DNA from 2 places in the Bacillus sp. PK5-006 genome. Region 2 is predicted to be linked to the other one. Evidence: a T-box and tRNA genes for the amino acid it is inferred to sense, from the RefSeq annotation. Region 2 holds a T-box; the other holds one or more tRNA genes.
The links. A T-box is a leader RNA that pairs with one kind of tRNA and senses whether it is charged. The one in region 2 lies ahead of trpS (tryptophan--tRNA ligase), so its partner is inferred to be a tRNA-Trp.
Positions count from the first base shown of each region.

Region 1: it has a tRNA-Trp gene. The T-box ahead of trpS (tryptophan--tRNA ligase) is inferred to sense a tRNA for this amino acid. The anticodon was not compared.

Region 1 covers NZ_CP096414.1:2,802,949-2,818,939, reverse strand. Annotated here, with positions in the region: gene M1D84_RS14675 (ABC transporter substrate-binding protein) at 1-311, shown strand, start outside; gene M1D84_RS14670 (ABC transporter permease) at 372-1,373, shown strand; gene M1D84_RS14665 (ABC transporter permease) at 1,391-2,287, shown strand; gene M1D84_RS14660 (FUSC family protein) at 2,516-3,589, opposite strand; gene M1D84_RS14655 (glutamate-1-semialdehyde 2,1-aminomutase) at 3,838-5,133, opposite strand; gene bcp (thioredoxin-dependent thiol peroxidase) at 5,263-5,730, shown strand; gene perR (peroxide-responsive transcriptional repressor PerR) at 5,888-6,325, shown strand; gene M1D84_RS14640 (YgzB family protein) at 6,362-6,709, opposite strand; gene M1D84_RS14635 (nucleotidyltransferase-like protein) at 6,899-7,777, shown strand; rRNA gene M1D84_RS14630 (16S ribosomal RNA) at 8,094-9,642, shown strand; rRNA gene M1D84_RS14625 (23S ribosomal RNA) at 9,825-12,755, shown strand; rRNA gene rrf (5S ribosomal RNA) at 12,865-12,980, shown strand; tRNA gene M1D84_RS14615 (tRNA-Asn) at 12,990-13,064, shown strand; tRNA gene M1D84_RS14610 (tRNA-Ser) at 13,069-13,159, shown strand; tRNA gene M1D84_RS14605 (tRNA-Glu) at 13,177-13,251, shown strand; tRNA gene M1D84_RS14600 (tRNA-Val) at 13,285-13,360, shown strand; tRNA gene M1D84_RS14595 (tRNA-Met) at 13,376-13,452, shown strand; tRNA gene M1D84_RS14590 (tRNA-Asp) at 13,457-13,533, shown strand; tRNA gene M1D84_RS14585 (tRNA-Phe) at 13,552-13,627, shown strand; tRNA gene M1D84_RS14580 (tRNA-Thr) at 13,634-13,706, shown strand; tRNA gene M1D84_RS14575 (tRNA-Tyr) at 13,722-13,806, shown strand; tRNA gene M1D84_RS14570 (tRNA-Trp) at 13,821-13,894, shown strand; tRNA gene M1D84_RS14565 (tRNA-His) at 13,924-13,999, shown strand; tRNA gene M1D84_RS14560 (tRNA-Gln) at 14,009-14,080, shown strand; tRNA gene M1D84_RS14555 (tRNA-Gly) at 14,088-14,162, shown strand; tRNA gene M1D84_RS14550 (tRNA-Cys) at 14,168-14,238, shown strand; tRNA gene M1D84_RS14545 (tRNA-Leu) at 14,253-14,341, shown strand; tRNA gene M1D84_RS14540 (tRNA-Leu) at 14,379-14,460, shown strand; gene M1D84_RS14535 (hypothetical protein) at 14,948-15,373, shown strand; gene M1D84_RS14530 (phosphotransferase) at 15,796-15,991, shown strand, end outside.
Region 2 covers NZ_CP096414.1:2,552,522-2,568,512, forward strand. Annotated here, with positions in the region: gene cls (cardiolipin synthase) at 1-450, opposite strand, end outside; gene mecA (adaptor protein MecA) at 538-1,203, opposite strand; gene M1D84_RS13305 (TerC family protein) at 1,467-2,132, shown strand; gene spxA (transcriptional regulator SpxA) at 2,172-2,567, opposite strand; gene M1D84_RS13315 (GNAT family N-acetyltransferase) at 2,761-3,339, opposite strand; gene M1D84_RS13320 (hypothetical protein) at 3,477-3,764, opposite strand; gene M1D84_RS13325 (ABC transporter ATP-binding protein) at 3,869-4,789, opposite strand; gene M1D84_RS13330 (ABC transporter ATP-binding protein) at 4,791-5,870, opposite strand; gene M1D84_RS13335 (ABC transporter permease) at 5,883-6,800, opposite strand; gene M1D84_RS13340 (ABC transporter permease) at 6,804-7,748, opposite strand; gene M1D84_RS13345 (peptide ABC transporter substrate-binding protein) at 7,865-9,502, opposite strand; T-box leader at 9,985-10,205, shown strand; gene trpS (tryptophan--tRNA ligase) at 10,259-11,254, shown strand; gene M1D84_RS13355 (YjbA family protein) at 11,290-12,042, opposite strand; gene opp4C (oligopeptide ABC transporter permease) at 12,189-13,088, opposite strand; gene M1D84_RS13365 (ABC transporter permease) at 13,122-14,072, opposite strand; gene M1D84_RS13370 (peptide-binding protein) at 14,302-15,936, opposite strand.

The sequences.
Region 1 (15,991 bases), 250 kb from region 2:
GCTGGACAGGGGACAATGGTGATCCTGATAATTTCATTTACACATTGCTGGACAAAGACAGCATTGGCGGTAACAACTATACATTCTTCGAAAACGATAAAATGCATGACATTCTTATTGAAGCGCAAACAGACACAGATCAAAAGAAACGAAATGAGCTGTATAAAAAAGCGCAGGAAATCATTCATGACGAAGCGCCTTGGATTCCATTGGTGCATTCGATTCCAATGCTTGCCGCTTCTAATGATTTAAAAGGCTATCAGCCGCATCCAACTGGTTCAGAAGCTTTAACTGACGTGTATTTCGAATAAGCAAATAAGGGAGATCATGTATCTCCCTTATCAAACAAAGATAAAGGCGGTGAAAGCTGTTTGTTTGCTTATTGTATGAAGCGGGCAGGAATGCTCATCCCAGTACTGATCGGAATGACATTGGTCGTGTTTTCAATTATTCGTTTTATACCTGGAAATCCAGCGCAGGTCATCTTAGGACAGCGGGCAACGAAAGAGGCTGTAGAACAATTAACGATCCAGCTCGGTTTAGATCAGCCATGGTACGTTCAATACGGTCATTATATGCTTGGCCTTTTAAAAGGGGATTTAGGGACTTCCATTCGAACAGGAGCGGCTATTGCCCAGGAAATGAAGCCTTACTTATTTGCGACGTTAGAATTGACCTTTTTTGCCATGGTGCTGGCGATTGTCGTGGGAGTGAATGCCGGAATCATTAGTGCTTGGTTTAAGCATTCCTTCTTTGATTATGCCGCGATGTTTATTGCACTCATCGGAGTGTCCATGCCAATTTTCTGGTTAGGCTTAATGGGGCAGTGGCTGTTCTCGATCGAATTAGGTATTTTGCCGACAACGGGCCGAGAAGACGTAAGGAATCCAGTCGAATCGATTACGTATATTCATACACTGGACACGCTTTTACAAGGCCGGTTTGATCAATTCGCTGACAGCATCAAGCATTTGATCTTACCAAGTACAGCACTCGCCACAATTCCTGCTGCGATTATTGCGAGAATTACAAGGGCAAGTATGCTGGAAGTGCTTCATTCCGACTTTATTCGAACAGCAAAAGCAAAAGGAGTACGTTCATTTTTTATCATTTATCAGCATGGCCTGAAAAATGCGCTCATTCCGATCTTGACGATTATTGGTCTTCAGACAGGACTCTTGCTTGGTGGAGCGATTTTAACAGAAACCATTTTTGCTTGGCCGGGAATTGGGCGGTATATATATGACGCCATCAGTTATCGTGATTACCCAGTCATTCAAACAGGTATTCTCGTCGTTGCGCTTATATTTGTCCTGATCAATTTCATTGTGGACATCTTGTATGCGGTCATTGATCCAAGGATTAAATATTAGGGAGGGAGAGTGACAATATGGAAGCACAAAAAGAACTTGAACTACCTCAGCCAAAAGATGAACGCTCTCAATCATTGATTCTTGAATCAATGAAGCAGTTCTTTCAGCATAAGCTGGCGGTCATTGGTAGTGTGATTGTTTTTTTATTTCTGATCCTAGCGATCTTTGCGCCGCTCATTGCTCCTTATGGAATCAATGAACAATCACTCGGTGAGCGATTTAGTGCCCCTTCAGCTGCACACTGGTTTGGTACGGATGATTTCGGCAGAGATATATTTTCAAGAGTTGTGCATGGAGCACGGATTTCCTTATGGGTCGGTTTTTTCTCGGTCCTCGGGTCTGTCATTTTAGGTACACTGCTTGGATTGATAGCAGGCTATGGCGGAAGAGTGTTAGATGCTGTGATCTCCAGATTGTTTGATATTTTACTTGCTTTTCCTAGCATTCTATTAGCGATTGCTATTGTCTCCATCCTAGGCCCCTCCTTACAAAATGCCCTTATTGCCATTGCGATTATTAATGTCCCAACCTTTGGACGGCTCGTTCGTTCAAAAGTGCTGAGTATTAAACAAGAAGAATACGTGCTGGCAGCAAAGGCGGTGGGGATGTCACACCGCCGCATCGTTCTGCGCCACATCCTGCCAAATAGTATGGTGCCGGTCATCGTACAGGCAACGCTAGCGATCGGAACGGCAATTATTGAGGCAGCCGCTTTAGGCTTTTTAGGATTGGGGGCACAGGCGCCAAGTCCAGAATGGGGGAAAATGCTCGCCGATGCGAGGCCTTATCTCGTTCAAGCCCCTTGGACATTATTCTTCCCAGGAATAGCGATCATGCTGACTGTTTTAGGCTTTAACCTGATGGGGGATGGATTAAGAGACACATTAGATCCTAAAATGAAGAAAATAAAATAAGACCGATTCTCAGAATCGGTCTCAGCGCGCGGGCAAACCCTCGCATTAAGTGTCAGTCCTGCGTGCCGGTGCTCACGAATACTCAATTCGCTCCGCTCCGGTACTCGTTCTTCCTAGACTGCAAAGGTTTTCAAGTCACGCTGAAAAGAAGACAAAGAGCTAAAATCAAGATCATTTTAGCTCTTTGTCAACAATTTAAGACCGATTCTAGGAATCGGTCTTTTCTGTTTATGCTTCTTTTTCTTCTGTCTCAATTTCACTATCTTTTGGGTGATACGTCTGGAAGCTTGTAATCAATGTATCTAAATGCTCTAATTCATCACGGTATTCGATGATGCTGGACATGACATTCAGCATGTTGTAATCGAGCAGGTCATTTTCTTGGTTTTGCTGATGCTGAATAAATGATTTCGTTAACGTCTCAAGGCGAAGAGAGCATTCATTTTGAAATTCATCGTCCTGCGGTTTCATTTTTCCGACGAATTTCATCAAGGTGCGCTCATGCCAATACAGTAAATAATCAATTTCATCCGTTAAGCTTTCCCTGAAATGCTCTGGCATCAAATGAATCTCATTTTCTAATTTATGAAGCTTTTTCAGCAAATACAGAGCACGATTTGAAGTCATAATGGCCTGCCTGAACAAAACAAGCTTTCTTGATTTGACATAGGTGGTTTTCTTTAAATAGCTTCGTTCCTCTTTGTATAACAAGTAAATATGATCTAATTTGATCATGCGTTCTTTTATTTGATCGATGTCATCCTTTAATGTGGAATGATCAGTAGACTGTCTGGAGGTCAGACGAATCCATTTTAAAATCTCCTCCGTATTTTCCATAATGTGATGAACAAGCTTTGTTTCATACTTTGGCGGCAGGAAGATTAAATTCACTAAAAATGAAGAGAGAACCCCTAACACCACAGTAGCTGTTCGAATTAAGGCAAAGGAAAGGAAATGATCCCCTGCACTTTCTAAAATCGCGATGACTGTTACAAGTGCAATTGGAATTGTGTGTTCAATCTTCAGCTTTAAATTAATGGCGATGACCATGACGGCGGTTAAACCGATAATGACTGGTCCTGTGCCAAAAAGCAGACCGAACGTAATGGCAAGCGCTGCTCCAATAATATTGGCTTGCACTTGATCAACAATGGTTAAAAAAGATCGATAAATTGATGGCTGGATAGCAAATACAGCTGCAATTCCCGCGAAGACGGGCGTTGGCAACCCAAGCCATGTTGCCAGGTAAAGCGCGAGTACAATGGCAATACCAGTTTTTAAAATACGGGCTCCAAGTTTCATTGGTTTTGTCCCTGCATTCCTTTCTTTTCGATAATAGATGATCACTCGTCATTTATCATTCATATTTTGATGAAACAACTAAGTAATATACAGCGGTCTTCCGAAATATTCAAGTGATTTTTGAAAGTTCATGAAAACATCTAAAGAAGGTATTGAGAAGAAATGTAACAGATTCGCACGCTTTTGACAAACAAGAGTTGGTCAATAAAAAAACAGGCGCATGTTTTTACGCCTGTTTTTGGACTTCATTATGATTGTTTTAGCTGTGCAAATGCATGATCTACTGCTTTTAGCGTCTCAGAAATATCTTTTTCAGTATGTGCGATCGTTAAGAACCAAGCTTCATATTTAGAAGGAGCGAGGTTAATGCCTTGGGCGAGCATTAATTTGAAGAAACGGGCAAACATTTCGCCATCAGTATTTTCAGCCTGCTCGTAGTTCACAATCGTTTCTGTTGTGAAATAAATTGTGAGCGCTCCTTTTAAGCGATTCACTGTAATATCTACTTGATGCTTTTTGGCATGGGCTAAAATGCCTTCTTCTAACATAGCGCCAAGCTGATCAAGACGCTCGTAAACACCGTCTTCTTTTAACACTTCCAAGCAGGCAATACCTGAAAGAATGGATGCAGGATTTCCTGCCATTGTGCCAGCTTGATAGGCTGGTCCAAGCGGGGCAACTTGTTCCATAATTTCTTTTTTACCGCCGTAAGCTCCGATAGGAAGTCCGCCGCCAATAATTTTTCCTAATGCAGTGAGGTCAGGTTTTACTTGAAGCAAGTCCTGTGCACCGCCATACATAAAGCGGAAAGCGGTAATGACTTCATCATAAATCACAAGTGCGCCTTTTTCATGTGTGAGGTCATTGACCTGCTGCAAGAAACCGTCCTTAGGCTCTACGATGCCGAAGTTCCCGACAATTGGCTCGACAAGGACAGCTGCTACTTCATCACCCCAGCGATCTAATGCTTCTTTATAGCTGTCAATATCATTAAATGGAACGGTAATGACTTCATTAGCGATACTTTTTGGTACGCCCGCAGAATCAGGTGTTCCTAAAGTGGAAGGACCAGAGCCGGCTGCCACAAGCACAAGATCAGAGTGGCCGTGATAGCATCCGGCAAACTTAATGATTTTTGTTCTGCCTGTATATGCGCGTGCCACTCGAATCGTTGTCATCACCGCTTCTGTACCTGAATTGACAAAACGAACTTTGTCCAAAGCAGGCATGGCTTCCTTCAGCATTTTAGCAAAAGTGACTTCATGTTTCGTTGGTGTTCCGTAAAGGACACCTGTTTCAGCCGCTTTTGTGATGGCTTTTGTAATATGAGGGTGGGCGTGTCCTGTAATAATTGGACCGTATGCTGCCAGGTAATCGATATAGCGGTTTCCGTCAACATCCCAAAAATAAGCGCCTTCTCCTCTTTCCATCGCAACGGGTGAACCTCCGCCTACTGCTTTATATGAACGAGACGGGCTGTTGACACCTCCAACAATGTGCTCCAGCGCCTCTTGATGTAATTTTTCTGATTCTGTGAATTTCATAAATAGCCTCCTATCTCAACGTATCACGTCGTCTATCATTATTTTAACATGCCGATGCAAGCGTCCTTAGTTGAATATCCTTTCAAAATTGGATAGGCTAATTAAAAAATAGGTTGGAGGGATTGTGTCATGACAATCGAAGTAGGGCAGCAAGTACCTGACATTGAATTAACCGGTGACAACGGGGAGAAAGTAAAGCTTTCTGATTTTAAAGGAAAACATATTGTCCTTTATTTCTATCCAAAAGATATGACACCAGGCTGTACAACAGAAGCATGTGATTTCCGCGACCGCCATCAAAGCTTTGCAGAATTAGATGCTGTCATTATCGGTGTAAGCCCAGACAGTCAAGACAAGCACCAAAAGTTTAAAGAAAAACATGATTTGCCGTTTATGCTTCTTGTAGACGATGAACAGAAATTGTCTGAAGCCTTTGGCGTATGGAAGCTGAAAAAGAACTTTGGCAAAGAATATATGGGAATCGAGCGTTCAACGTTTCTAATTAATAAAGAAGGCACGCTTGTGAAAGAATGGCGAAAAGTAAAGGTGAAAGACCACGTAGAGGAAGCGCTTGAGGAATTGAAAGCTCACGCTTAATATCCTCACAGGATGAGATCGGCAGTCATGCCGGTCTTTTTTGTAAAGAAGAATAGGTAAAAAAGAGGATTGTAATTGACAAAGTTTCGGCTCTGGGGGTACACTATTTATAAAGATTATAATATAAGAATATTTTTGAAGAGAGGTGCATGATGAAATGGCTGCTCACGAACTAAAAGACGCTTTAGATGCTCTAAAAGAAACCGGTGTTCGAATTACTCCGCAGCGCCATGCCATCTTGGAGTTTCTCGTAAATTCTATGACTCACCCAACCGCGGACGATATATATAAAGCACTTGAAGGAAAATTTCCAAACATGAGTGTCGCAACGGTTTACAACAATTTACGAGTCTTCCGGGAATCTGGATTAGTAAAGGAATTAACGTATGGTGATTCCTCAAGCCGATTTGATTTTGCGACATCTGACCACTACCATGCGATTTGTGAAAACTGCGGAAAAATCGTGGACTTTCACTATCCTGGCCTTGATGAAGTTGAACAGCTTGCATCCCATGTGACAGGCTTTAAAGTCAGTCATCATCGCTTGGAGATCTATGGAACTTGTCAAGAATGTGCGAAAAAAGAAAATCATTAATGAAAAAAGCTGACCGGTTAAATGGTCAGCTTATTTTTATGACTTTTTTCGATTGTAGGATTCATCAAACTCTTTACCTTCTAATGCTGGATCAAGTGTAAGCGGCTCTCTGCAATGCATGCACATGTCCACCCGCCCAAGCACTTTTGTTTCCTTCTCACAGCCTGGACAAACGACACGTACTGCCTTCGTAGAAAGCATACCAATCCAAAAGTAAACGGCTGTACTTAATCCAATCGATAAGACGCCAAGCAGCATAAAGAAAGTCGACAGCCAGATCGATTCCTTGAAGAACACACCGATATACATGATCAGAAAGCCAACAAAAACCAAACTAAGTGCAAATGTTCTGATTTTATTAATCTTACTGGAGTATTTCGCCATCCCTAGTCCCCCTTATCTCCAATATAGCACATTTTACCTTTCCGTTTGAATTAGTTATAGAGTTTTGTGAATAAATTGCTTATAATGATTCAATGATCTTTTTTCATGTATTGAAGGAATTTTGATTCTATGAGGAGAAATACATAGCATTAGAGAAGAACTTTACACCCGAGTATTGGAGGAATCACTATGGAAAATCTTCTCCGTCCTATTTATCAAGAGAGAGCAAGCCATCCAGACACATTAGCTGTGATTATAGTAGAAAGAAGACATAAAGTATCTTCTGAGACGGATAACTTTGATGCAGCACTTTTAGTCATCGTAAAAGAAGCGGAAGAGCCGTTATTTATCAAGCACTATGAATCCGATCACCAAACAGCTTCTTTAAACGTTGTCACAGATGATCAACTGAAGGAATGGATTACCCTCGGTACTAACCGCCGAATCATCGATTGGATTTTGAATGGCAAAGTCCTGTTTGATCGAAATGAATATATCTTCAACTTAATTGATGAACTAAGTACATTCCCGTTTTCAAACCGCAAACTCAAAATCGGTTTAGAATATGGCAAGCTCATTCGCAGATATATAGAAGGAAAAGCATTTTTTGAGTCAAATCAATTCCTTGATGCATATAATTCCATTGTGCATGCCCTGCATCACTTAGCACGTATTGAAGTAATTGATAAAGGCTTCCACCCAGAAGTGACCGTTTGGAACCAAGTGCGTCATATGGAGCCGGAAGTATACAAACTTTATTCAGAACTGATTGAAAGCCATGAAAGCCTGCATAAACGTTTGGAACTTTTATTTTTAGCAAATGATTTTTTGATCCATTCAAAAGCAGAAATTGGTGCCGCTCATTTGCGTCATGTCATGGAACAGAAGGATATATGGCTTTTTGGTGAGCTTCTTGCACACCCTGATCTAAAGTATTTCACGCCTGACCTTAGCGTTATGATTGATTTCTTTGTGGAAAAAGGAATTGTTCAAGTGGAGCCGATTGAGACAAAGGGACAAAAAATCTATCATCGAGGATATTTTGTGAAAAAAGATATTGACGCATGAATATTATGATGGTATATTATTAAACGTCGCTAACGAGCAACTGAGTTGCTTTGAAAGAAAAGCTGACAAAAAGAAATTCTAAAAAACGCTTGACGCACACGGTGCTCAAATGTTATATTAAGAAAGTCGCCTCTGAGCGATAACGAAGATGATCTTTGAAAACTAAACAAGACAAAACGTACCTGTTAATTCGAGTTTTTATAAAAAAATCCTATGATACTTCATAGGTAGTCAGTCAAACTGGCGAGGCAGGAAGTGATCACATGCTAAGTTCGCTACATCGTGTAGCAACGCATGTGTGATATGCATCCTGCATACCTCGGAGAGTTTGATCCTGGCTCAGGACGAACGCTGGCGGCGTGCCTAATACATGCAAGTCGAGCGGACAAAAGGGAGCTTGCTCCCGGATGTTAGCGGCGGACGGGTGAGTAACACGTGGGTAACCTGCCTGTAAGACTGGGATAACTCCGGGAAACCGGAGCTAATACCGGATAGTTCCTTGAACCGCATGGTTCAAGGATGAAAGACGGTTTCGGCTGTCACTTACAGATGGACCCGCGGCGCATTAGCTAGTTGGTGGGGTAATGGCTCACCAAGGCGACGATGCGTAGCCGACCTGAGAGGGTGATCGGCCACACTGGGACTGAGACACGGCCCAGACTCCTACGGGAGGCAGCAGTAGGGAATCTTCCGCAATGGACGAAAGTCTGACGGAGCAACGCCGCGTGAGTGATGAAGGTTTTCGGATCGTAAAGCTCTGTTGTTAGGGAAGAACAAGTGCGAGAGTAACTGCTCGCACCTTGACGGTACCTAACCAGAAAGCCACGGCTAACTACGTGCCAGCAGCCGCGGTAATACGTAGGTGGCAAGCGTTGTCCGGAATTATTGGGCGTAAAGGGCTCGCAGGCGGTTTCTTAAGTCTGATGTGAAAGCCCCCGGCTCAACCGGGGAGGGTCATTGGAAACTGGGAAACTTGAGTGCAGAAGAGGAGAGTGGAATTCCACGTGTAGCGGTGAAATGCGTAGAGATGTGGAGGAACACCAGTGGCGAAGGCGACTCTCTGGTCTGTAACTGACGCTGAGGAGCGAAAGCGTGGGGAGCGAACAGGATTAGATACCCTGGTAGTCCACGCCGTAAACGATGAGTGCTAAGTGTTAGGGGGTTTCCGCCCCTTAGTGCTGCAGCTAACGCATTAAGCACTCCGCCTGGGGAGTACGGTCGCAAGACTGAAACTCAAAGGAATTGACGGGGGCCCGCACAAGCGGTGGAGCATGTGGTTTAATTCGAAGCAACGCGAAGAACCTTACCAGGTCTTGACATCCTCTGACAACCCTAGAGATAGGGCTTTCCCTTCGGGGACAGAGTGACAGGTGGTGCATGGTTGTCGTCAGCTCGTGTCGTGAGATGTTGGGTTAAGTCCCGCAACGAGCGCAACCCTTGATCTTAGTTGCCAGCATTCAGTTGGGCACTCTAAGGTGACTGCCGGTGACAAACCGGAGGAAGGTGGGGATGACGTCAAATCATCATGCCCCTTATGACCTGGGCTACACACGTGCTACAATGGACAGAACAAAGGGCTGCAAGACTGCAAGGTTTAGCCAATCCCATAAATCTGTTCTCAGTTCGGATCGCAGTCTGCAACTCGACTGCGTGAAGCTGGAATCGCTAGTAATCGCGGATCAGCATGCCGCGGTGAATACGTTCCCGGGCCTTGTACACACCGCCCGTCACACCACGAGAGTTTGCAACACCCGAAGTCGGTGAGGTAACCTTTATGGAGCCAGCCGCCGAAGGTGGGGCAGATGATTGGGGTGAAGTCGTAACAAGGTAGCCGTATCGGAAGGTGCGGCTGGATCACCTCCTTTCTAAGGATATATGGAGCAGCGTGCGTTTTCGTCTTGTTTAGTTTTGAAGGATCATTCCTTCAAAACATGTCTCTAGCGAGACAGGATTGTTCTTTGAAAACTAGATAACAATAAGTAATACATTCACATTGAATGCAATGCAAAGTTCATCACACATAGTGATTCTTTCTAAAGTAAGAAATGGTTAAGTTAGAAAGGGCGCACGGTGGATGCCTTGGCACTAGGAGCCGATGAAGGACGGGACGAACACCGATATGCTTCGGGGAGCTGTAAGCAAGCTTTGATCCGGAGATTTCCGAATGGGGAAACCCACTGCTCGTAATGGAGTAGTATCCATACTTGAATACATAGAGTATGAGAAGGCATACCCGGGGAACTGAAACATCTAAGTACCCGGAGGAAGAGAAAGCAAATGCGATTCCCTGAGTAGCGGCGAGCGAAACGGGAACAGCCCAAACCAAGAGGCTTGCCTCTTGGGGTTGTAGGACACTCTATACGGAGTTACAAAGGAATGATATAAGCGAAGAGGTCTGGAAAGGCCCGCCAAAGAAGGTAACAGCCCTGTAACTGAAATGTCGTTCTCTCCAGAGTGGATCCTGAGTACGGCGGAACACGTGAAATTCCGTCGGAATCCGGGAGGACCATCTCCCAAGGCTAAATACTCCCTAGTGACCGATAGTGAACCAGTACCGTGAGGGAAAGGTGAAAAGCACCCCGGAAGGGGAGTGAAATAGATCCTGAAACCGTGTGCCTACAAGTAGTCAGAGCCCGTTAACGGGTGATGGCGTGCCTTTTGTAGAATGAACCGGCGAGTTACGATCCCGTGCAAGGTTAAGCAGAAGATGCGGAGCCGCAGCGAAAGCGAGTCTGAATAGGGCGCATGAGTACGTGGTCGTAGACCCGAAACCAGGTGATCTACCCATGTCCAGGGTGAAGTTCAGGTAACACTGAATGGAGGCCCGAACCCACGCACGTTGAAAAGTGCGGGGATGAGGTGTGGGTAGGGGTGAAATGCCAATCGAACCTGGAGATAGCTGGTTCTCTCCGAAATAGCTTTAGGGCTAGCCTCAAGGTAAGAGTCTCGGAGGTAGAGCACTGATTGGACTAGGGGCCCCTACCGGGTTACCGAATTCAGTCAAACTCCGAATGCCGATGACTTATCCTTGGGAGTCAGACTGCGAGTGATAAGATCCGTAGTCGAAAGGGAAACAGCCCAGACCGCCAGCTAAGGTCCCAAAGTATACGTTAAGTGGAAAAGGATGTGGAGTTGCTTAGACAACCAGGATGTTGGCTTAGAAGCAGCCACCATTTAAAGAGTGCGTAATAGCTCACTGGTCGAGTGACTCTGCGCCGAAAATGTACCGGGGCTAAACGTATCACCGAAGCTGCGGACTGTTCTTACGAACAGTGGTAGGAGAGCGTTCTAAGGGCTGTGAAGCCAGACCGGAAGGACTGGTGGAGCGCTTAGAAGTGAGAATGCCGGTATGAGTAGCGAAAGACGGGTGAGAATCCCGTCCACCGAATGCCTAAGGTTTCCTGAGGAAGGCTCGTCCGCTCAGGGTTAGTCGGGACCTAAGCCGAGGCCGAAAGGCGTAGGCGATGGACAACAGGTTGATATTCCTGTACCACCTCCTCACCATTTGAGCAATGGGGGGACGCAGGAGGATAGGGTAAGCGCGGTATTGGATATCCGCGTCCAAGCAGTTAGGCTGGGAAATAGGCAAATCCGTTTCCCGTAAAGGCTGAGCTGTGATGGCGAGCGAAATTTAGTAGCGAAGTTCCTGATTCCACACTGCCAAGAAAAGCCTCTAGCGAGGTGAGAGGTGCCCGTACCGCAAACCGACACAGGTAGGCGAGGAGAGAATCCTAAGGTGATCGAGAGAACTCTCGTTAAGGAACTCGGCAAAATGACCCCGTAACTTCGGGAGAAGGGGTGCTTCTTAGGGTGTTAAAGCCCCGAGAAGCCGCAGTGAATAGGCCCAGGCGACTGTTTAGCAAAAACACAGGTCTCTGCGAAGCCGTAAGGCGAAGTATAGGGGCTGACGCCTGCCCGGTGCTGGAAGGTTAAGAGGAGCGCTTAGCGTAAGCGAAGGTGCGAATTGAAGCCCCAGTAAACGGCGGCCGTAACTATAACGGTCCTAAGGTAGCGAAATTCCTTGTCGGGTAAGTTCCGACCCGCACGAAAGGCGCAACGATCTGGGCACTGTCTCAACGAGAGACTCGGTGAAATTATAGTACCTGTGAAGATGCAGGTTACCCGCGACAGGACGGAAAGACCCCGTGGAGCTTTACTGCAGCCTGATATTGAATGTTGGTACAGCTTGTACAGGATAGGTAGGAGCCTTGGAAACCGGAGCGCTAGCTTCGGTGGAGGCATCGGTGGGATACTACCCTGGCTGTATTGACCTTCTAACCCGCTGCCCTTATCGGGCAGGGAGACAGTGTCAGGTGGGCAGTTTGACTGGGGCGGTCGCCTCCTAAAATGTAACGGAGGCGCCCAAAGGTTCCCTCAGAATGGTTGGAAATCATTCGCAGAGTGTAAAGGCACAAGGGAGCTTGACTGCGAGACCTACAAGTCGAGCAGGGACGAAAGTCGGGCTTAGTGATCCGGTGGTTCCGCATGGAAGGGCCATCGCTCAACGGATAAAAGCTACCCCGGGGATAACAGGCTTATCTCCCCCAAGAGTCCACATCGACGGGGAGGTTTGGCACCTCGATGTCGGCTCATCGCATCCTGGGGCTGTAGTCGGTCCCAAGGGTTGGGCTGTTCGCCCATTAAAGCGGTACGCGAGCTGGGTTCAGAACGTCGTGAGACAGTTCGGTCCCTATCCGTCGCGGGCGCAGGAAATTTGAGAGGAGCTGTCCTTAGTACGAGAGGACCGGGATGGACGCACCGCTGGTGTACCAGTTGTTCTGCCAAGGGCATCGCTGGGTAGCTATGTGCGGACGGGATAAGTGCTGAAAGCATCTAAGCATGAAGCCCCCCTCAAGATGAGATTTCCCATTCCGCAAGGAAGTAAGATCCCTGAAAGATGATCAGGTTGATAGGTCTGAGGTGGAAGCGTGGTGACACGTGGAGCTGACAGATACTAATAGATCGAGGACTTAACCTATATTCTAATGTGAAGCATGGACATTGTTATCTAGTTTTGAGAGAACATTTTTAAAATATCTCTTGATTTATTTTCAATACATAGTATAATATCTTTTGTCACTAAATTGTCTGGTGATGATGGCGAAGAGGTCACACCCGTTCCCATACCGAACACGGAAGTTAAGCTCTTCAGCGCCGATGGTAGTTGGGGGTTTCCCCCTGTGAGAGTAGGACATCGCCAGGCTTTCTTCATTCCGCAGTAGCTCAGTGGTAGAGCTATCGGCTGTTAACCGATCGGTCGTAGGTTCGAATCCTACCTGCGGAGCCAATTTGGAGAGCTGTCCGAGTGGCCGAAGGAGCACGATTGGAAATCGTGTAGGCGGTAACCCCGTCTCAAGGGTTCGAATCCCTTGCTCTCCGCCACAATTTACATAATAAAGGGCCCGTTGGTCAAGCGGTTAAGACACCGCCCTTTCACGGCGGTAACACGGGTTCGAATCCCGTACGGGTCACCATTTTTATAGAATACACACCAGCATTTTTTATTCGGAGGATTAGCTCAGCTGGGAGAGCATCTGCCTTACAAGCAGAGGGTCGGCGGTTCGAGCCCGTCATCCTCCACCATATCTTTTATATCGTCGCGGGGTGGAGCAGTTCGGTAGCTCGTCGGGCTCATAACCCGAAGGTCGCAGGTTCAAATCCTGCCCCCGCAACCAAAATGGTCCGGTAGTTCAGTTGGTTAGAATGCCTGCCTGTCACGCAGGAGGTCGCGGGTTCGAGTCCCGTCCGGACCGCCATTTTTCAAAAGAATACTTGGCTCGGTAGCTCAGTTGGTAGAGCAACGGACTGAAAATCCGTGTGTCGGCGGTTCGATTCCGTCCCGAGCCACCACTATTTGCCGGTGTAGCTCAACTGGTAGAGCAACTGACTTGTAATCAGTAGGTTGGGGGTTCAAGTCCTCTTGCCGGCACTGTTTTTCAAAAGTGGAGGGGTAGCGAAGTGGCTAAACGCGGCGGACTGTAAATCCGCTCCCTCCGGGTTCGGCGGTTCGAATCCGCCCCCCTCCACCATTTTTTGTTTTCATAGGGGCATAGTTTAACGGTAGAACAGAGGTCTCCAAAACCTCCGGTGTGGGTTCGATTCCTACTGCCCCTGCCAATTATATTTTATAATTCATTACATCTATGGCGGTTGTGGCGAAGTGGTTAACGCACCAGATTGTGGCTCTGGCACTCGTGGGTTCGATTCCCATCAATCGCCCCATTTTATTATTGGGCTATAGCCAAGCGGTAAGGCAACGGACTTTGACTCCGTCATGCGTTGGTTCGAATCCAGCTAGCCCAGTTGATATGCGGAAGTAGTTCAGTGGTAGAACACCACCTTGCCAAGGTGGGGGTCGCGGGTTCGAATCCCGTCTTCCGCTCCAATAATGGCGGCATAGCCAAGTGGTAAGGCAGAGGTCTGCAAAACCTTTATCCCCGGTTCAAATCCGGGTGTCGCCTTTTTTGAAAAGACTGCCGGGGTGGTGGAATTGGCAGACACACAGGACTTAAAATCCTGCGGTAGGTGACTACCGTGCCGGTTCAAGTCCGGCCCTCGGCACCATTGTTTTTTAATATAAGATGCGCTCTTTAATGATCATGCCGGTGTGGCGGAATTGGCAGACGCGCACGACTCAAAATCGTGTTCCTCACGGAGTGCCGGTTCGACCCCGGCCACCGGTATCTAGTTTTAGATATTCTTTATTATCGTCAATCACAGAAGAATTAAGGAATATCAACGTTTAAAACGTCTTTCTACAAATTGTAGGAGGGCGTTTTTTATTTGTTTTTTAGCTGATTTTTCACACGCAAAATTACTTCAAATCGTGTTCACTGCTGAAAGGGGACCTAGCTAAATGGCAAGACGTAAAAATATTTTAGACCAAGGTGAATTGGCAATTTTAGAAAAGGAAACTAAGTCTTATGTTGAATCATTTCGGGAAGCTATTGAATTATTTGTTTAGGACTGTGAGTAATAAATTTTTAAGGCGTTTCTTAATTCCCTAACAGCAAAAGGAATAAGTATTGCTGAATTAAAGCCTTACGATATGACAGAGGAACATATTAAGGAGATTACTTTTACTTTATTGATGGTTACCTTATGATTAAACTAAAGAGGCAGGATAATTGAAGAAGGATTGGATATAAATTGTACATAAGAGGTGTTGTCATGATTACGGTTAAAAATGCTGAACGTTATTTTAAAGATAGCATTGGTGAAGATACCGATGATATAAAAAAGGTTTGGGAAACATTTAAGGCTTTTTCAAAGGAGACAGTTGAGGGCGAAGAAGATAAAGAAATTTTATTTCAGTGTGGTGTCTATGATTTTACAGGAGAGGAACTATTTCATTTTGACTTTGTACGTCAGTTTACAGTTTATGAAAAAGATGATTATTCTCACATGGAACAACTACACTGTGAATTTTTATTTAAACCAACAAGCGAGTTAAAAAAGTTAAAGGTGGTAGAAGAATGGTCAATGGATTATGACGATATCGAGCATTTTTTTCATCATATTGAAAGTATTCATGAGTTTAAAATACCTTTGAATTTAAAGCCGATAAAATCAGAAATATATCAGGAAGAGCTTTAATTCTTAATTCATTAACGTGTGCTTTACTTTAAGAAGGTATACCTTGCCTTTTTGGAATAATTTATCACGGAGTGCAGGTTCGACCCCGGCCACCGGTATCTATTAAAAGTTTCATGATTGGTTTTACCATGAACCTAACGTTTCACCCTCGTGGTAAAACGTTTTTTTGTGGTTTAAATGAGTTGTTTAGATAAAAATAGAAACCTATAGAACATAATGAGTATGTACTTCTTTTAGCAGAATAATCTTTAGATGATTTGCAACATTTGATAAGATACATTTAACCATGTAAGGAAACAAAATGGAGCAGCACATTCACTTAAAACAGTTGTACTACCTTTGAGTAACTAAATGAATATTTGTGGGTACATACACATCTTTAGCTGACATCAACATGGTGACCCAGTTTAAGGGGAGAATTTATGAAAAAACAAAATGATCATGAAGAGTTATTGACAGGTGGAAATGTCTCGAACGTATATCGTTCGGGAGATACGGTTCGCCGAGAAGTAAAGCCAGACAATATCAATATACGAAAGCTGCTACAGCATTTAGAAAAAAAGAATTTCTCCTATGCTCCAAGGTATTTAGGGATTGATGAACAAGGTAGAGAGATAT
Region 2 (15,991 bases):
ATTGGTTAAGACTTTAGAGGACGTGCGATATGTAATAGGAGTATGTCCAAGTCTGTGGGCCAGCTTAAATAAGAGCTGCTGATGATCACCCATATGCGTCATTTTTTCAATTGCTTCTCTATGGATATTTTCATCTTCCTGGATTAACTTCTCGTCCAATACCGCCTTCTTTTCAAACAGTCGGCGCTTTTTAATATTGCGTCCAAAGAAAATGTAGAACAAAAAGCCGAATAACGGAAAGCTGCCAAGCAGGACAAGCCATGTAATCGTTTGAGACGGATTCCGGTTCTCCAAGAAAATAACAAATCCGATGAAAATAATCGATAAAGTAAATAGAACACTGACAGAACTTAATACACTTACCGCTAAATCACCGGCAATCAATTGGATGATTAAATAAGCACCTATCGTAATGATTAGAAAAAATAGAACTTTGACTACATTTCTCATTTCATTTTTCTCCTTGCCGATCTCTTTATTTACCTATTCATTCAGATAAAAAAGCCGATTCCTCTATAGAAATCGACTTTTTGTTAGTTACGAGAAGTGCTGTTGAATCGTTTCAAGGGCATTCCCTTCGATAATCAGCTGACCGTATTCTTTCAGTCTGTAGATGCTGACCACTGATTCATGAGCATATTCAAGCAAAATGCTGAGCTTATTTTCCACTTGCTCATCTGACAAATCCTCGTGGAAGTCAACATATAGATAATAACGGTTTTCAAACGAATATAAACTTGTGGTAAAATCCTGCATATTTAATTGAGAAAGTGCAATCAAATCTTCAAAGTCATCCATTTTCAACACGAATTGAAGTTGAAGTTTTTTGTCCTTCTCATTATGGTCTTCTTGATCTTGCTCTTCTTTATGAAAATCATCAAGCAGTGCGTCTAAGCTTTCTTCATCTGTTTGATCTTTTTTATCTTCTGGAATCGGCAATTCGAGCTTTTGTCCATCTTTAGAAAGTTGGGCTTTTGTCACGACAATTTCAAGACCTTTATCAAGTGCCTGTACTTGAATCCAAAGCGGCCCCTCTACTGCAAATTCTTCTTCTTCGTGCACTTCGTCCATTACTTCCCAAAACAGCTCTTCACTGCGCTCACGATTATACCAAATCTCTTCACGGTCAAATCCGCGATCTTCAATATCACCGTAGGAAATATAAAATTTTACTGTATGTTCATTTATTCTTTCGATTTCCATTTTGCCAACCTTCCCTTCTATATAAGATGTTGAAGGGACATACAAGCTCCCAATTAATAGTACTTTACTACACTTTACCCGTTCCGTCTACATGTTAACCGTTTAAAGAATTGAGGTATTGCTTCGTACTGTCTATTTTATGATAAAACATGAATAAAAGAAATAAAAACGCATTTTTTGCAGAGAAAACTTGCAGAAACATATATTTGAATTGTCCTCATATATTGGTTGTACGAGCTCTATTAGGACAAGAGGTGAAATAGATGGAAACAGAGTGGATCGTATCCTTACTGATGATTATTGGCATAGACCTGATTTTAGGCGGAGATAATGCGCTCATCATTGCGATGGCCAGTCGCAGTTTATCACATGACAAACGCAATAAAGCCATTTGGATCGGCACTCTTTTGGCCGTTCTGATGAGAATTACAATGACGGGTGCCGCAGTTTATTTATTGACTATCCCTTATTTGCAGTTTATTGGCGGTCTTTTTCTCCTTTATATAGGATACAATCTGTTAATTGAACAAAAGAAGGAATCCATTCGGATTAAGAGCAGCGGCTCCCTTTGGCGTGCGGTTCAAACCATTGTGATTGCCGACCTCTTTATGTCACTTGATAATGTCATCGCAGTTGCAGGTGCAGCAAAAGGCAATATGCTTCTGACCGCGTTTGGCCTCATGATTTCTGTACCGATTATTATTTGGGGAAGCAAGCTGATTCATGCAGCTTTAACCAAATTTCCGTTTCTTTTATACGGAGGAAGTGCGCTCTTGGCCTTTACAGGCGGCGAAATGATTGTGCGTGATGTGAAATTGACTGAATTTATGGCACAGCATGCCACGCTTGAACTGATGCTTCCGTTTTTAACCGTCATAGCGGTCATATTAGCCAGCCTTTTTTACGAACAAACGGCTGAAAACAAATAAAAAAAGCTGCCAAATGATCGGCAGCTTTTCGTTTTTCTATTAGTTAGCAAGTCGCTGAGCTTCTCTTAGTTGGAATGTACGAACCGTTCTTGGTAAGAAACGTCTAATTTCATCTTCATTGTATCCAACTTGTAGTCTTTTTTCATCCAAAATAATTGGACGACGCAGAAGACCTGGATGCTCATTGATTAGTTTATACAATTGTTGAAGCGGCATTGTCTCAACATTGACATTTAGTTTTTGGAATACTTTTGAACGTGTTGAGATAATTTCATCTGTACCGTCTTCTGTCATTCGAAGAATTTCTTTGATTTCATCGATTGAAAGAGGCTCAGAAAAAATGTTTCTCTCTTGATAGGGGATATTGTGCTCTTCTAACCACGCTCTTGCTTTTCTACATGATGTACAGCTTGGTGATGTGTATAATGTTACCATAAATCTTCACTCCTCAATTTGTAGAATGAATATTGATCTGTATTCTTAAATTAAAATTGTTCTAAATAAGTAATCTTTATAGTGATTATACTATAAAAAAGTAAGTGTGAACAGATTTTCTTGCAATTTTTGTGACAAAAACTAGACAATTTCATTCATTTTGTGGTGCTGCTTGATGTCTGAACATTCTCATTTAGTCGAGATGATCGAAAATATTTTTTTGCTTTCTATTTTCAATGATCTTCAATACATCATCAACGTCCTCATACGATTGTCCATACCATTCTTCATCTTTATACGTATGGATTCGTTCATAGGTCTTCCTCATGGCTTCCATGATCTCTTCCTCATGATTTGTAAGAGGCGACCAATAAAGAATTTCCATGCGGTTCACTTCATTAGTTGCAAGTGACCTGCGTTTATAACCGATTGATTCTGCATGCTTGAAGTGCTCTCTTTGGTAAAACTTTAGGCGTTTTGCAGTATCTGCATCATCTTCATCTACAGGCTCGACCTCAAGCAAGATCGGTTTCTTTTTTTCCTTCAGCTTATGAATAAGCTTTGACCCGAGGCCTTCACCTCTTGCATCTTTGGAAACAAATAAATAATCAATAAAGATGAAAGAATCAAATTCGGCGTACATCATCACATGATGAGGTCCTTCCTCCTTATGATAAATATCACTTCTTTCCTTTAATAAAGCTTCCATATGCTCTTTTGACTTCATTTCTTCTATCGGGAAGTATTCACTGAGCTTTTCATACCAATTCATGGATCTGCTCCTTATGCTATAGTTAAGAACCACTTCCTTAGATATTCCCGATTTCCTGCTATTTAAACGCCTGTACTAGTAAGACGCAGCAAAGTCTAAAGTAGTTTCACTTTTTTTCAATTAACGCAAAAAAAGTTTTATAACGAACGATTCATGACGAGTTGAATGCAGACAAACAGGATAAGTGTCATCGCAATTTGAAGCATGATGAAATAAAGATATTTTACGCGCCGTGCTTCTTGCTTCTGACCGCTTGTCTTTCGGTTAAGCATATATTCCACTGAAAAAGTCACAATCCCAATGAGCACCATAAACGCGAGCATCCACTTTCCTCCGTTTGGTTTTCTGAAAAAAGACGTTGAAAAAAGCATAAATACAATGAGAACATGAAGCAATGAATAACGAAAGGTTTTCCAATTTAACATTTGATTTCCTCCGGTATCTGCTTGTACTTAACTAAAAATTACCATCATCTTGTTTTTTTGTAAAATAAAAAAAGAAGCACTGACTTAGCAGTGCTTCTTCGTTCTTATGATTGTTTCGCCTGTAGCTCTTTGAACTCTTCCTCTGTGCAGCTCACAAAGTGACCTGGCTTCACTTCACGGAACTCGGTGTTTGTTCCTTTGTGAACAGATGGATCATACTTGATTCGTTTGCGGTTACGCTCATAATCAGGATCTGGAAGCGGAATCGCAGACAGCAATGATTTTGTATATGGATGAAGCGGGTTTTCGTATAATTCATTCGCTGGTGCCAGCTCAACCAATTTTCCGAAATACATCACGCCGATACGATCGCTGATGTATTTTACCATGGACAAGTCATGGGCAATGAATAAGTACGTTAAACCTTTTTCCTCTTGAAGCTCTTTCAATAAATTGACGACCTGCGCTTGGATCGACACGTCTAATGCAGAGATTGGTTCATCGGCGATGATGAAATCCGGCTCTACTGCTAATGCACGTGCAATTCCGATACGCTGCCTTTGACCGCCTGAGAATTCATGCGGGTATCTGTTCGCATGCTCTTTGTTCAAGCCAACAGTTTCAAGTAATTGGTACACACGCTCTTTACGCGCCTGTTTTGTTTTTGCAAGGCCATGAATGTCGATGCCCTCTGCAATAATGTCAAGCACTGTCATTCTAGGGTTGAGTGAAGCATATGGATCTTGGAAGATCATCTGCATTTGACGGTTGAACTCAAGCATTTTTTGTCTTGATTTCTTCCCGTGTACATTTTCTCCCTTATAAAGAACTTCACCATCTGTCGCATCATAAAGTCTAATGATCGAACGGCCCGTAGTGGATTTACCACAACCAGACTCACCTACAAGACCAAGCGTTTCACCTTTGTAAATATCAAATGAAACCCCATCAACTGCTTTCACAGTTCCTCTTGCTGTATGGAAATGCTGTTTCAAATTTTTGATTTCTAACAGTTTTTCTGCCATGCTATTCACCCTCTTTTACTAATACAGGTTTTTCGTAGCTACCTTCTAGTTCACGCATTCTCGCCTTTACAGAAGCAGGCGGTTCAACTTTAGGTGCATTCGGATGAAGTAGCCATGATTTCACATAATGCGTATCTGATACTTTGAACATTGGCGGTTCTTGTTCAAAGTCAATTTTCATTGCATAATCGCTGCGGAGTGCAAATGCATCTCCTTTCGGCGGGTTTGTCAGATCTGGTGGTGTTCCTGGAATGGCAGTCAGCTTTCCTTCATCTCCGCCATCTGTGTCAAGACTCGGCATGGATGCTAAAAGTCCCCATGTATACGGATGCTTAGGATTGTAGAAAATTTCATCGACAGTCCCTGTCTCCACAATCTGTCCTGCATACATAACAGCTACACGATCAGCGACGTTGGCAACAACACCTAGATCATGCGTAATAAAGATAATCGAAGTGTCAACCTTTTGCTGAATTTCTTTCATTAATTCTAAAATTTGTGCTTGAATTGTTACATCAAGTGCAGTCGTCGGCTCATCGGCAATCAGCAGCTTTGGATCTGCTGCAAGCGCCATGGCGATGACAACCCTTTGTCTCATCCCGCCACTAAATTCGTGCGGATATTGTTTAATTCTTTTTTCAGGCATTGGAATTCCAACGAGCTCCAATAGTTCAATGGCTCTTTTTTCAGCCGCTTCTTTTGAAATTTGTTCATGCTTGAACAGCACTTCTGTAATTTGTTTCCCGACTTTCATCGTTGGATTCAAAGATGTCATCGGATCTTGGAAGATCATTGAGATATCTTTTCCTCGAATGGTTTGCATTTGTTTCTCAGTTTTCTTGACAATATCTTGGCCATCAAACAGGATCTGTCCACGCTTGAAATAACCCGGCGGCATCGGAATTAATCTCATGATCGCTTGTGATGTCACACTTTTACCAGAGCCAGATTCACCTACAATAGCAAGTGTCTCGCCTTTATTTAAGTGGAAGTTCACACCACGAATGGCTTGAACCTCTCCACCATATGTTTTAAATGAGATTGCAAGGTCTTTCACCTCTAGAATACGTTCACGTTCCATCCTAATCACTCCTTATTTACGCAACTTCGGATCTAAAGCGTCTCTTAGTCCGTCTCCAACCACGTTAAAACCAAACATTGTAATACAGATAAATGCGGCTGGGAACCATAATCTCCAAGGGTAGTACGTCATGGCTGGAATTCCGTCAGACGCCATTGTTCCCCAGCTCGCTAACGGAGCCGGTACACCAAGCCCTAGGTAGCTTAGGAATGCCTCTGTGAAGATAGCAGAAGGAATCGTTAATGTCATCGTCACAAGAATTGGTCCCATTGAGTTTGGAATTAAGTGTTTAAATAAAAGTCTAGATGTTTTCGCACCTAATGTTTGTGCTGCAAGAACGTATTCTTGACTCTTTAATTGTAAAACCTGTCCCCGAACAATACGTGCCATGTTAATCCAGCCTACGACTGTCATGGCGAGGATAATCGTTAATAATCCTTTTGGCAGAACAACCATCATTAAGATAACCATTAATAGTGTTGGAATTGCCCATAAAACGTCTGCGATACGCATCATTACTTCATCTGTACGGCCGCCTTTGAACGCAGCAATACTTCCCCAAATAATACCGATGATCACGTCAAGGACCGCTGCAGCAAGACCGATGAAGATCGAAATTCTTGCCCCGACCCATGTACGGACAAACATGTCACGTCCTAAATCATCTGTACCAAACCAGTGCTCTTTTGAAGGCGGCTGGTCAGCATTCAGCAAATCGGTCGTGGAGTAATCATATTTAGAAAACATCGGAACAAAGATGGCCAGCATCACAATAATAAAAATGATTGTAAGTCCAACCATTGCAAGTTTATTGGCACGGAAGCGAAGCATGGCATCCTTCCATAAAGATAGACTAGGTTTAGAAATTTTTTCAGATTCTGCTGCGTCAGCTGTCGCAGGCACAAATAAATCTTTTCTCATCTCTTCCATGTGTTAGACCCCTTTCTTCGCCTTCGTCAGTTTAATTCTAGGATCGATAATACCGTAGAGGACGTCAACGACTAGAATACTGATTAATAGAATAATACTGTAGAAGACTGTAACACCCATGATGACGGTGTAATCACGGTTTGTAATGCTTGTGACAAAGTGAGAGCCTAATCCAGGGATACCAAAAATCTTCTCAACGACAAAACTACCTGTTAAAACTGAAGCAGCCATTGGTCCCATGTATGTGATAACAGGTAACAATGCGTTTCGGATGGCGTGTTTGATCGTCACAGCAGATTTTGTTAATCCTTTCGCTCTAGCCGTTCTAATGTAGTCACTATTTAGTACTTCAAGCATACTTGACCGTGCAAGTCTAGCGATAAATGCCATTGGCATGAAGGAAAGTGCAATAGAAGGTAGTACGGTGCTTGCCCAAGACTCCCATCCTGCAACTGGGAAGATCGCTATAATACTTGCCTCAGATGCAAATACATATTGTAGTAGCGCCGCTAAAATGAAACTTGGAACTGAAATTCCAAAGATCGTTAAAATGGCAATCGTATAGTCTTGCCACTTGTTATGATAGAGCGCTGCAAGGACCCCAAACAATACACCAAATGCTAATGCGAGGAGAATTGCCTCAATTCCGAGGGTAAAGGAAACGGGGAATCCAGAACTGATTAAGTCATTTACAGTTTGTCCTTTATATTTAAATGAGGGACCAAAATCTAATGTTGCAACTGAACCTAGGTAGCTTACATATTGAACAAATAAGGGCTTGTCCAATCCGTAGTGCTCGTTTAGGTTTGCTTCAATTTCAGCAGGAAGTTTCTTCTCACCAGAGAATGGACCACCAGGTGCTGCCTGCATGAGAAAGAAAGTTGCAGTTACAATAACAAACAGTGTGATTAAAATATATATTAATCGCTTACCGATATATTTAAGCAACGGAATTGCACCTCCATGATTTTACAACAATTTCTCTAATCAGCAAGAAAGGTATATGGAGAGACATCCTCCATATACCTTAAGATCCTTGCCGTAGATCTCTTACACTATGACTCTTACTTTTCGAAATGTGCCCATTTGTATTGAACATCACCTAGTCCAGATACAACTACACCTTTAAGTTTTGGATCTTGTACCCAAAGCTGAGTGTAGAAGTAAATTGGTGCTACAGGCATATCGTTGATGATGATTTCTTCTGCTTTTTTCAGCATTTCTTCACGCTTCGTTTTATCTGTTTCTTTTGCAGAATCATTCAACAATTGTTTGTACTCTTTGCTTTCCCATCCAGTGTCGTTGTTTCCACCGTCTTTATCTTTGTAAAGCTCAAGGAAGTTCACTGGATCGTTGAAGTCACCTAACCAGCCCATACGTCCGATTTGGTAGTCTCCGCTGTGGATTTTGTCGATGTATACGTTCCACTCAGAGTTATCAAGTTCAACTTTCACACCTAAATCTTTTTTCCACATTTCTTGAATTGCTTGTGCAATCTTTTGGTGGCCTTCATCTGTGTTGTAAGAAAGTTTCAATGTTGGAAGATCAGAAACAGACTTATAACCTAATTCTTTCGCACCTTTTTCAAGAAGCTTTTTAGCTGTATCTACATCATGATCTTTGAAGTAGCCAGTTTTGTTATCTGTGAAACCTTCCATTGTTGGTGGAACGATTGCCATTGCTGGAACTTGTTCACCTTGCGTAATTTTGTCAACGATCGCTTGACGGTTGATTGAGTATGCAAGGGCCTTACGGATGTTTGCATTGTTCAAAGGTTTTACTTCTGTGTTGAATTTGTAGTTATAGATACCAGCGATCGTCTGGATTTTCAGACCGCCCTCTTTTTTCAATGTTTTTAAAGACTCAGTTGGAAGGCTTCCAGTCGGAGAACCAGCCCAGTCAAGCTCGCCTTTTTTGAACATGCTAAGTTCAGTGTTTGTATCTTTGATCATAGACATGTTGATTTTTTTCAATTTCACAGTATCTTTATCCCAGTATTCATTGTTCTTTTCAAGCGTGATCGAACCGCCATGTTTCCATTTAGAAAGAACGAATGGTCCGTTAGATACGTAGTTTTCACCAGCATTTGTGTACCAGTTTTTATTCTTTTCAGCCACTTTTTTGTTGACTGGCATATAAGTATAGAATGCAGTTAGTTCAGTAAAGAACGGTGTTGGGTTCTCTAGCTCAACTACAAGCGTTTTGTCGTCTTTAGCTTTAATGCCAACATCAGCAACTTTCGCTTTCCCTTTGTTTGCTGCTTCAGCACCTTTAATATAGTAAAGCTGGTAAGCATATTGAGATTCATTTTTAGGATCTAATGCCCATTTCCAAGCATATTCAAAATCTTCTGCTTTTACAGGGTCACCATTAGACCATTTTGCATCACGAAGTGTGAATGTATAAGTTTTACCATCAGCACTTGTTTTGATATCAGAAGCCATTGCATTTTCTGGCTTTCCTTCAGCGTTAATTCTTGTTAATCCCTCAAAAGTCTGACGGATGACACTACCTGAAGTTGAATCATTTGCCAATCCCGGATGTAGAGAAAAAGGCTCAGTGGAGATATTCACATTTAATGTTGTTTTAGCCTCTCCAGAACTGCTCGTGCTGTCGCCTGATTTGTTTCCGCTGAAACCACAAGCGCTTAATACAAGTGTGAAAATAAGCATTAAAGTAACAACAGACCAACGCTTTTTCAACTGTATTCCCCCTTATAATATGTTTTTAGTTCAAAGGTCTCGATAGAAGATGAGATTCAGATTTAAGAAATAGCGTAAAAAAGTCCCTAAATAGCTTACTTTCTATTTCTTTTGTTTTTTCTGAATTTTCACTATGTAAAGAGCCTAGCACAAACGTGTGAACAAATTCATTATAATGAATAGAATAATTTATTGCAATATCAATTTCATATATTTTTTAAAAACGTAAATGGGGATAAAGAGGGATTTTTATAAACTAAAGTCTCAATCACTTCAACAAATTAAAGCGTAAATTGATTAAAATAATTTAACAAATTCAGCAGGAATAATGTTTTATACATATAATTAATCATCCTTTTTTAAAAGATTCTGACAGATATTTAGTATTTTATCTAAAATTTTAAGTGTCAATAGGCATGATGAGAAGGTCACATAAAGGCTTCGTGACTTTTTCATGGTCATCCTTTATAATAGATAGACATATTGTTGCGATGAAAAAGAAGAGTACATATATTCACCATTTACAGAGAGTCTGCGGCCGGTGTGAGCAGATAATGGCATGTATGGAATGGGCTTTGGAGCAGCTAACCGAACACTTCTAAAAAAGTGAGTAGGCTTAGACGGAGCAGTCTCCGTTATCAACGTCTTGAGTGATTTCTATGTGAAATAACAAGGGTGGTACCACGGTTCATTCGTCCCTTTTCTGTTGAAAAGTGATGGGTGGGCCTTTTTATATTGAAGAAAAGAGGTTTTAGTATGACAAAGAAGACAATTTTTTCAGGCATTCAGCCGAGCGGTTCTGTCACATTAGGGAACTATATTGGAGCAATGAAGCAATTTGTCGATTTGCAGCATGACTATAATGGCTATTTTTGTGTCGTCGATCAACATGCGATTACAGTGAGTCAGGACCGATTAGCTCTCCGTCAAAATATTAGAAGCTTAGCAGCTCTTTATTTAGCTGTTGGTCTTGATCCAGAGAAAGCGACATTGTTTATCCAATCAGAGGTACCTGCTCACGCCCAGGCAGGATGGATGCTTCAATGTGTTGCTTATATTGGGGAATTAGAAAGAATGACCCAATTTAAGGACAAATCAGCTGGTAAAGAAGCAGTTGTTTCAGGCCTATTAACGTATCCCCCATTAATGGCTGGCGATATCTTATTATATGGTACTGATTTAGTCCCTGTTGGAGAAGACCAAAAGCAGCATCTTGAATTGACTAGAACGCTCGCTGAACGCTTTAACCGAAAGTACAATGACATTTTCACTGTGCCTGAAGTGAAAATTCCAAAAGAAGGCGCGCGGATTATGTCTTTAACAGATCCAACGAAAAAAATGAGCAAATCTGATCCGAACCAAAAATCTTTCATTACCTTATTAGATGAACCAAAGCAGCTTGAAAAGAAAATTAAAAGTGCTGTGACGGATTCAGAAGGCATCGTCAAGTATGACAAAGAGAACAAGCCTGGAATTGCCAACTTGCTGACGATTTATTCTGTATTAGGCAACATATCCATTGCAGAGCTGGAGCAAAAATACGAAGGAAAAGGATATGGTGAGTTTAAAGGAGATCTTGCGAACGTTGTCGTTGATGCTTTAAAACCAATTCAAGATCGATACTATGAACTCATTGAATCAGACGAGCTTGACCGTATTCTAGACGAAGGTGCTGAAAAAGCAAACCGCGCAGCAAACAAAATGCTGAAAAAAATGGAGAATGCGATGGGTCTTGGCAGAAAACGCAAATAAAAAAAGCTTGCAGCACGACTCGCTGCAAGCTTTTTCTAATTTACTTTTGATTCGTTTTCCATTTCCCAAAGTTTTTCGAAAAATGGCTGTCCTTTAATCATTTTTTCACAGAAGGCTAAATGATTCTCTGACCACCCATCAATCGTTTCATTGTAAAGCATGTTCCAAATCTCTTCGAATGACATTCGTTTGATTTGGTTGTACATGCGCGGGTTCCATTCCGTATACCAATACGCAATCTCCGCCCTGTTTTGGAGCCCCTTTAATTGATCGAGCGCCATAAACATCAACTGTTTCAGCTGTCTTTCTTTTCTCGTTAATCCGCTGATATGCTGCGGCGGCAGTGATAGAATGTGGTACTCCTTCGTCGATTCAAGACTGTCCTTAGAAAATTCATATTCCTCTGCTTTCACATCTTTCACCATTTCATACACCAATTGCTCCTGCCTTGGGATCAAGCGGCTTTTTCTCACTGGAATGGAATACCCGATCGTATCTACAGCAATGATTCGAATGCCGTCTGTGACCACAAAGCAATACTCTAATTTACGGCGTTCATGATTTTTTCGAATATATGATTTCTCAAATACAGACTCTAGCAGCGTCTTCGGCAGCTCTGAAAGATCATTCTCTATGTAATCAAACAAAGGGCTCTGCACCTTAAGTAAAGGCACTTGATCTAACAATTCAACGCTGTCCTCCTTACGCCACTCATGAAAATGACACACATTGTAGCCATTTTCTTCCCCTTCAAACCAATTCACCCATACGTCATGAAGAAATAACATAACCAATCCCTCACTTTATAAAAACTGTTGTCCACAGTATGGGCAAGGGATAGAGAAATTATTCCAACTTTATCAAAACTTCAAGCTGAGTAAATGATGGCTCCATGTCTTTCTTTCGTTCAGGAACCGCAGAGCCCCTTTAAACTTTATTTCAGCTTTTTAGGATCAAGCGCATCTCTCAGCCCATCTCCTAAGAAATTAAAGCATAAGACCGTTAGTAAAATCAGCAAACCTGGGAAAAGCGGATACCACCATGCTTGCACCATAATCGAGAAATTTTGTGCATCTTGGAGCATGTTGCCCCAGCTTGCCGTTGGCGGCTGAATACCAAAGCCAAGGTAGCTGAGCGTTGATTCAGCTAAAATGACGGAGCCTACTTTTAATGTAGCTGATACAATAATAGGACCGATACAGTTCGGTAAAATATGCGAAAAGATGATGACATGATTTTTCGTTCCAATGGTTCTCGCCGCGAGGACGAATTCTCTTGTTCGAAGTGATAAGAATTCACTGCGGATAAGCCTGGCCGTTGTTGTCCAGCCTGTCAAAGCAAAGATTAAAATCAATTTATCAATGCCCGGTTTGAAAATGGTGACAAGCGTGATCAATAGAAAAATGTCTGGAATCGACAACACGACATCCACAAATCTCATTAACAAGGAGTCAATAAACCCTTTGAAATACCCCGCGACCGCGCCAACGACAGTGCCAATGGTGATTGCTCCGACCACTGAAACGAAACCAACCAACAAAGAGACCCGCGCGCCATATAGCACCCTTGAGAAAATATCGCGGCCAAACTTGTCAGTGCCCATAAAATGCTCAGCACTCGGCGGCTGGAGCCGCTTCAATAAATCTTGATGCTCTGGTGCATATGGAGCGATCACTGGAGCGAAAATGGCAGAAAAAATAATGATCAATAAGATCACGGAGCCGGCAACCGCCAATTTATTTTTGAAAAATTTCTCGCAAAACAAACGCAGCATCGTCTCAGGCTTTGGCGGAAGGCCCTCCTTTAATTTGATATCAACAGGAGGTGTTCCCATATTAGGCTGTGCCAATTGTGCTTCAGCTCCCTTCTAATATTCAATACGCGGATCAACGATCGCATATAAAATATCCGCTATTAAATTTCCAACCACCACAAGCACTGCGGAAATAACGGTCATTGCCATAATGACCGGATAATCTCTCGAAAAAGCAGAATCAATGAACAGCTTTCCAAGTCCAGGCCAGGTGAAGATTTGTTCCACCACGACTGCGCCGCCAATAAAAGATGGTATCATTAATCCGAAAATCGTTATAACCGGCATAAGACCGTTTCTTAAACCATGCTTAAAAATGACTTTGTTTTCTCTAAAGCCTTTCGCTCTTGCTGTGCGGATGTAATCCTGCCTCATCACATCAAGCATACTCGACCTTGTGTACCGGGTCAGCCCTGCCATATCAGCAGTTGCTAAAACAAAGGCAGGTAAAATGATATGATGGAGCCGGTCTAACACATTAAAATCGGCATGCAAGGTAGAAACTCCGCCAGTTGGAAACCAACCCAGGTTCACGGATAAAACCATAATGAGGATGAGACCAAACCAAAAGTTTGGAATAGCCAGTCCGATAAAAGATGTAACCGTAATGCCATAGTCAAGCTTTGTATATGGACGTTTTGCTGAAAGGACACCAAATGGAATGGCGATCAGCAGGGCAACTAATGTAGAAAAGATCATGAGGATGAGGGTATTTGGCAGCCGGGCAAAAATCAAATCAGCCACGGGTGTTCCCTTTTTGACAATGGATGTGCCAAAGTCACCTTGAAGCATATTGCCAAGCCATTTCATATATTGGACATATTCAGGATCGTTCAAGCCGTACTTATCAATAAAGGCTTCCCGGTCTGCCGCACTAATGGTAGGGTCCATCATGAGTGACATCGGATCGCCTGGTGCTGCTTTCATAATGGCAAAGGACAAGATGGTAATCCCTAATAAAATGGGAATGGAGAGTAATGTCCTTCTAATGATATATGTAACCATATGCACAACTCCTTTTTCATCGGATCGCCATTCTGTGAAAAAAAGGCCAAAATGATGGTATTTTAGCCCTTTGTCTGCTTTTCAGCGTGATCTGAAAACCCTTGAATTCTCGTGCTGATGCGGAGCGAACGAAGTGATCTTTTTAGCACCCACGCAGAGAACTGACACCGAATGCAAGGGATTGTTCTCACGGTGAAAGGGGAGAATCCCCCCCTTCTTCACTATCAGCCTACTGTTCAAGCCACCATTTTTCGATTTTGTAATATTCATCTTTCGGGTGGTAAGAGTAGCCTTGGAGATTAGATGGCATAGCACGATGTGAGTTAGCATAGTAAAGGAACGTATACGGCTGATCCTCTGCGATCAGTTTATAAATTTTTTCATATGCCTTTGAATAATCTTTTCGATCGCTTAAGTTTTTAGCATCAACTAACAGCTTATCGACCTCTTTATTTTTATACCAGATGTTATTTAAGCCTTTTTCTGACTGGCTTGAGTGGAATATGCTGAATTGATCAGGGAATGTCGCAAGGCTCCAGCCGAGCAGCAGCGCATCATAATCCCACTTAGGCGGTGTCGTCTGCTCAATGAGCGCACTGAATTCCACAATTTGCGGCTTCGCTTCCACACCGATTTCTTTGAGCTGCTGCTGGACAACGACCGCGATATCCTCGCGAACTTTATTTCCTTGGTTGGTCTTTATGACAAAGGAGAATTTCTTGCCATCCTTATCAAGATAGCCGTCTCCATCTGTATCCTCCCAGCCCTCTTCTTTCAGCATCTTTTTCGCTTTTTCTTGATCAAACTCAAACACTGGAACATTTTCATCCTTTGGATAGTTCCAGGACAGCGGACTTTCTGGAATATTGGCTACTTTGCCGTCTCCATCTAGCACTTGGTCAACAATCGTTTGACGATCAATGGCATGTGTCAGCGCTTGGCGGACCTTTTTACTTTTAAAGAGTTCATTTTTCTGGTTCCAGCCAATGTATGAATAATTGAGTCCTAGATCAGATTCGATTTTAATGTTGCTCACTTTTTCAGCTGTTTGCAGCTCGGATCCTGGTACAGCAAAGAAATCAATATCTCCTGCTGACAGCTGGGCAATCGCTGCATTCTGATCAGGAATGGTTTTAATGGTGACAGTATCAAGGTAAGGACGTCCATCCCAATAATCGTCAAAGGCTTCTAGTTTGACGTAGTCTCCTTCTTTCCATTCTGCGAATTTAAATGGACCTGAACCGATCGGTTTTTTTCGGTTAAATTCGTTTTCACCGAGATCTTTTATAGGCACATCACCTAAAATATGCTTAGGTAAAATACCGTAGCTTCCTAGTGTGACATTATAAAAATAAGGATCTTTTTTATTGAGCTTGAATTCGATCGAGTAGTCCCCTGTCTTTTTAACAGACTCTAAAACTTCAAAACCTGATCCGCGCTCCCCGTTGTAGTCCTTATTGATTGGTATGCTGTATGTAAACACAACATCATCAGCAGTCAGTTCTTCACCATCATGAAACTTCACACCTTTTTTAATGGTAACATCAAACTGCTTGCCGTCATCCGATTCTTTAATATCCTCTGCCAGCGATAGCTGAGGGTTGAGCTTTCCGTCTGTTTGAAGTAAGAAGCTGTAGATTCTTTCCTCAATATCAGAGCTTGCCACATCTGTAGAATACAGCGAGTTAAATAATGTTGGCTCTGCAATTGAACCGATGACAAGATCGCCGCCTTGTACCGGTTTACCTGTGGATTTCTTTTCACTGTCTCCAGACGTTTTATTTCCACCAGAACAAGCAGCAAGGATTAATGTAAAAATCAGCAATAAACTGACCAGAATGGACTTTCTATTTCTACCTTTCATAGACAATTCCCCCTATTCTTTTTTTAAAATAATGACCGAATCCTGTTTCATCCCC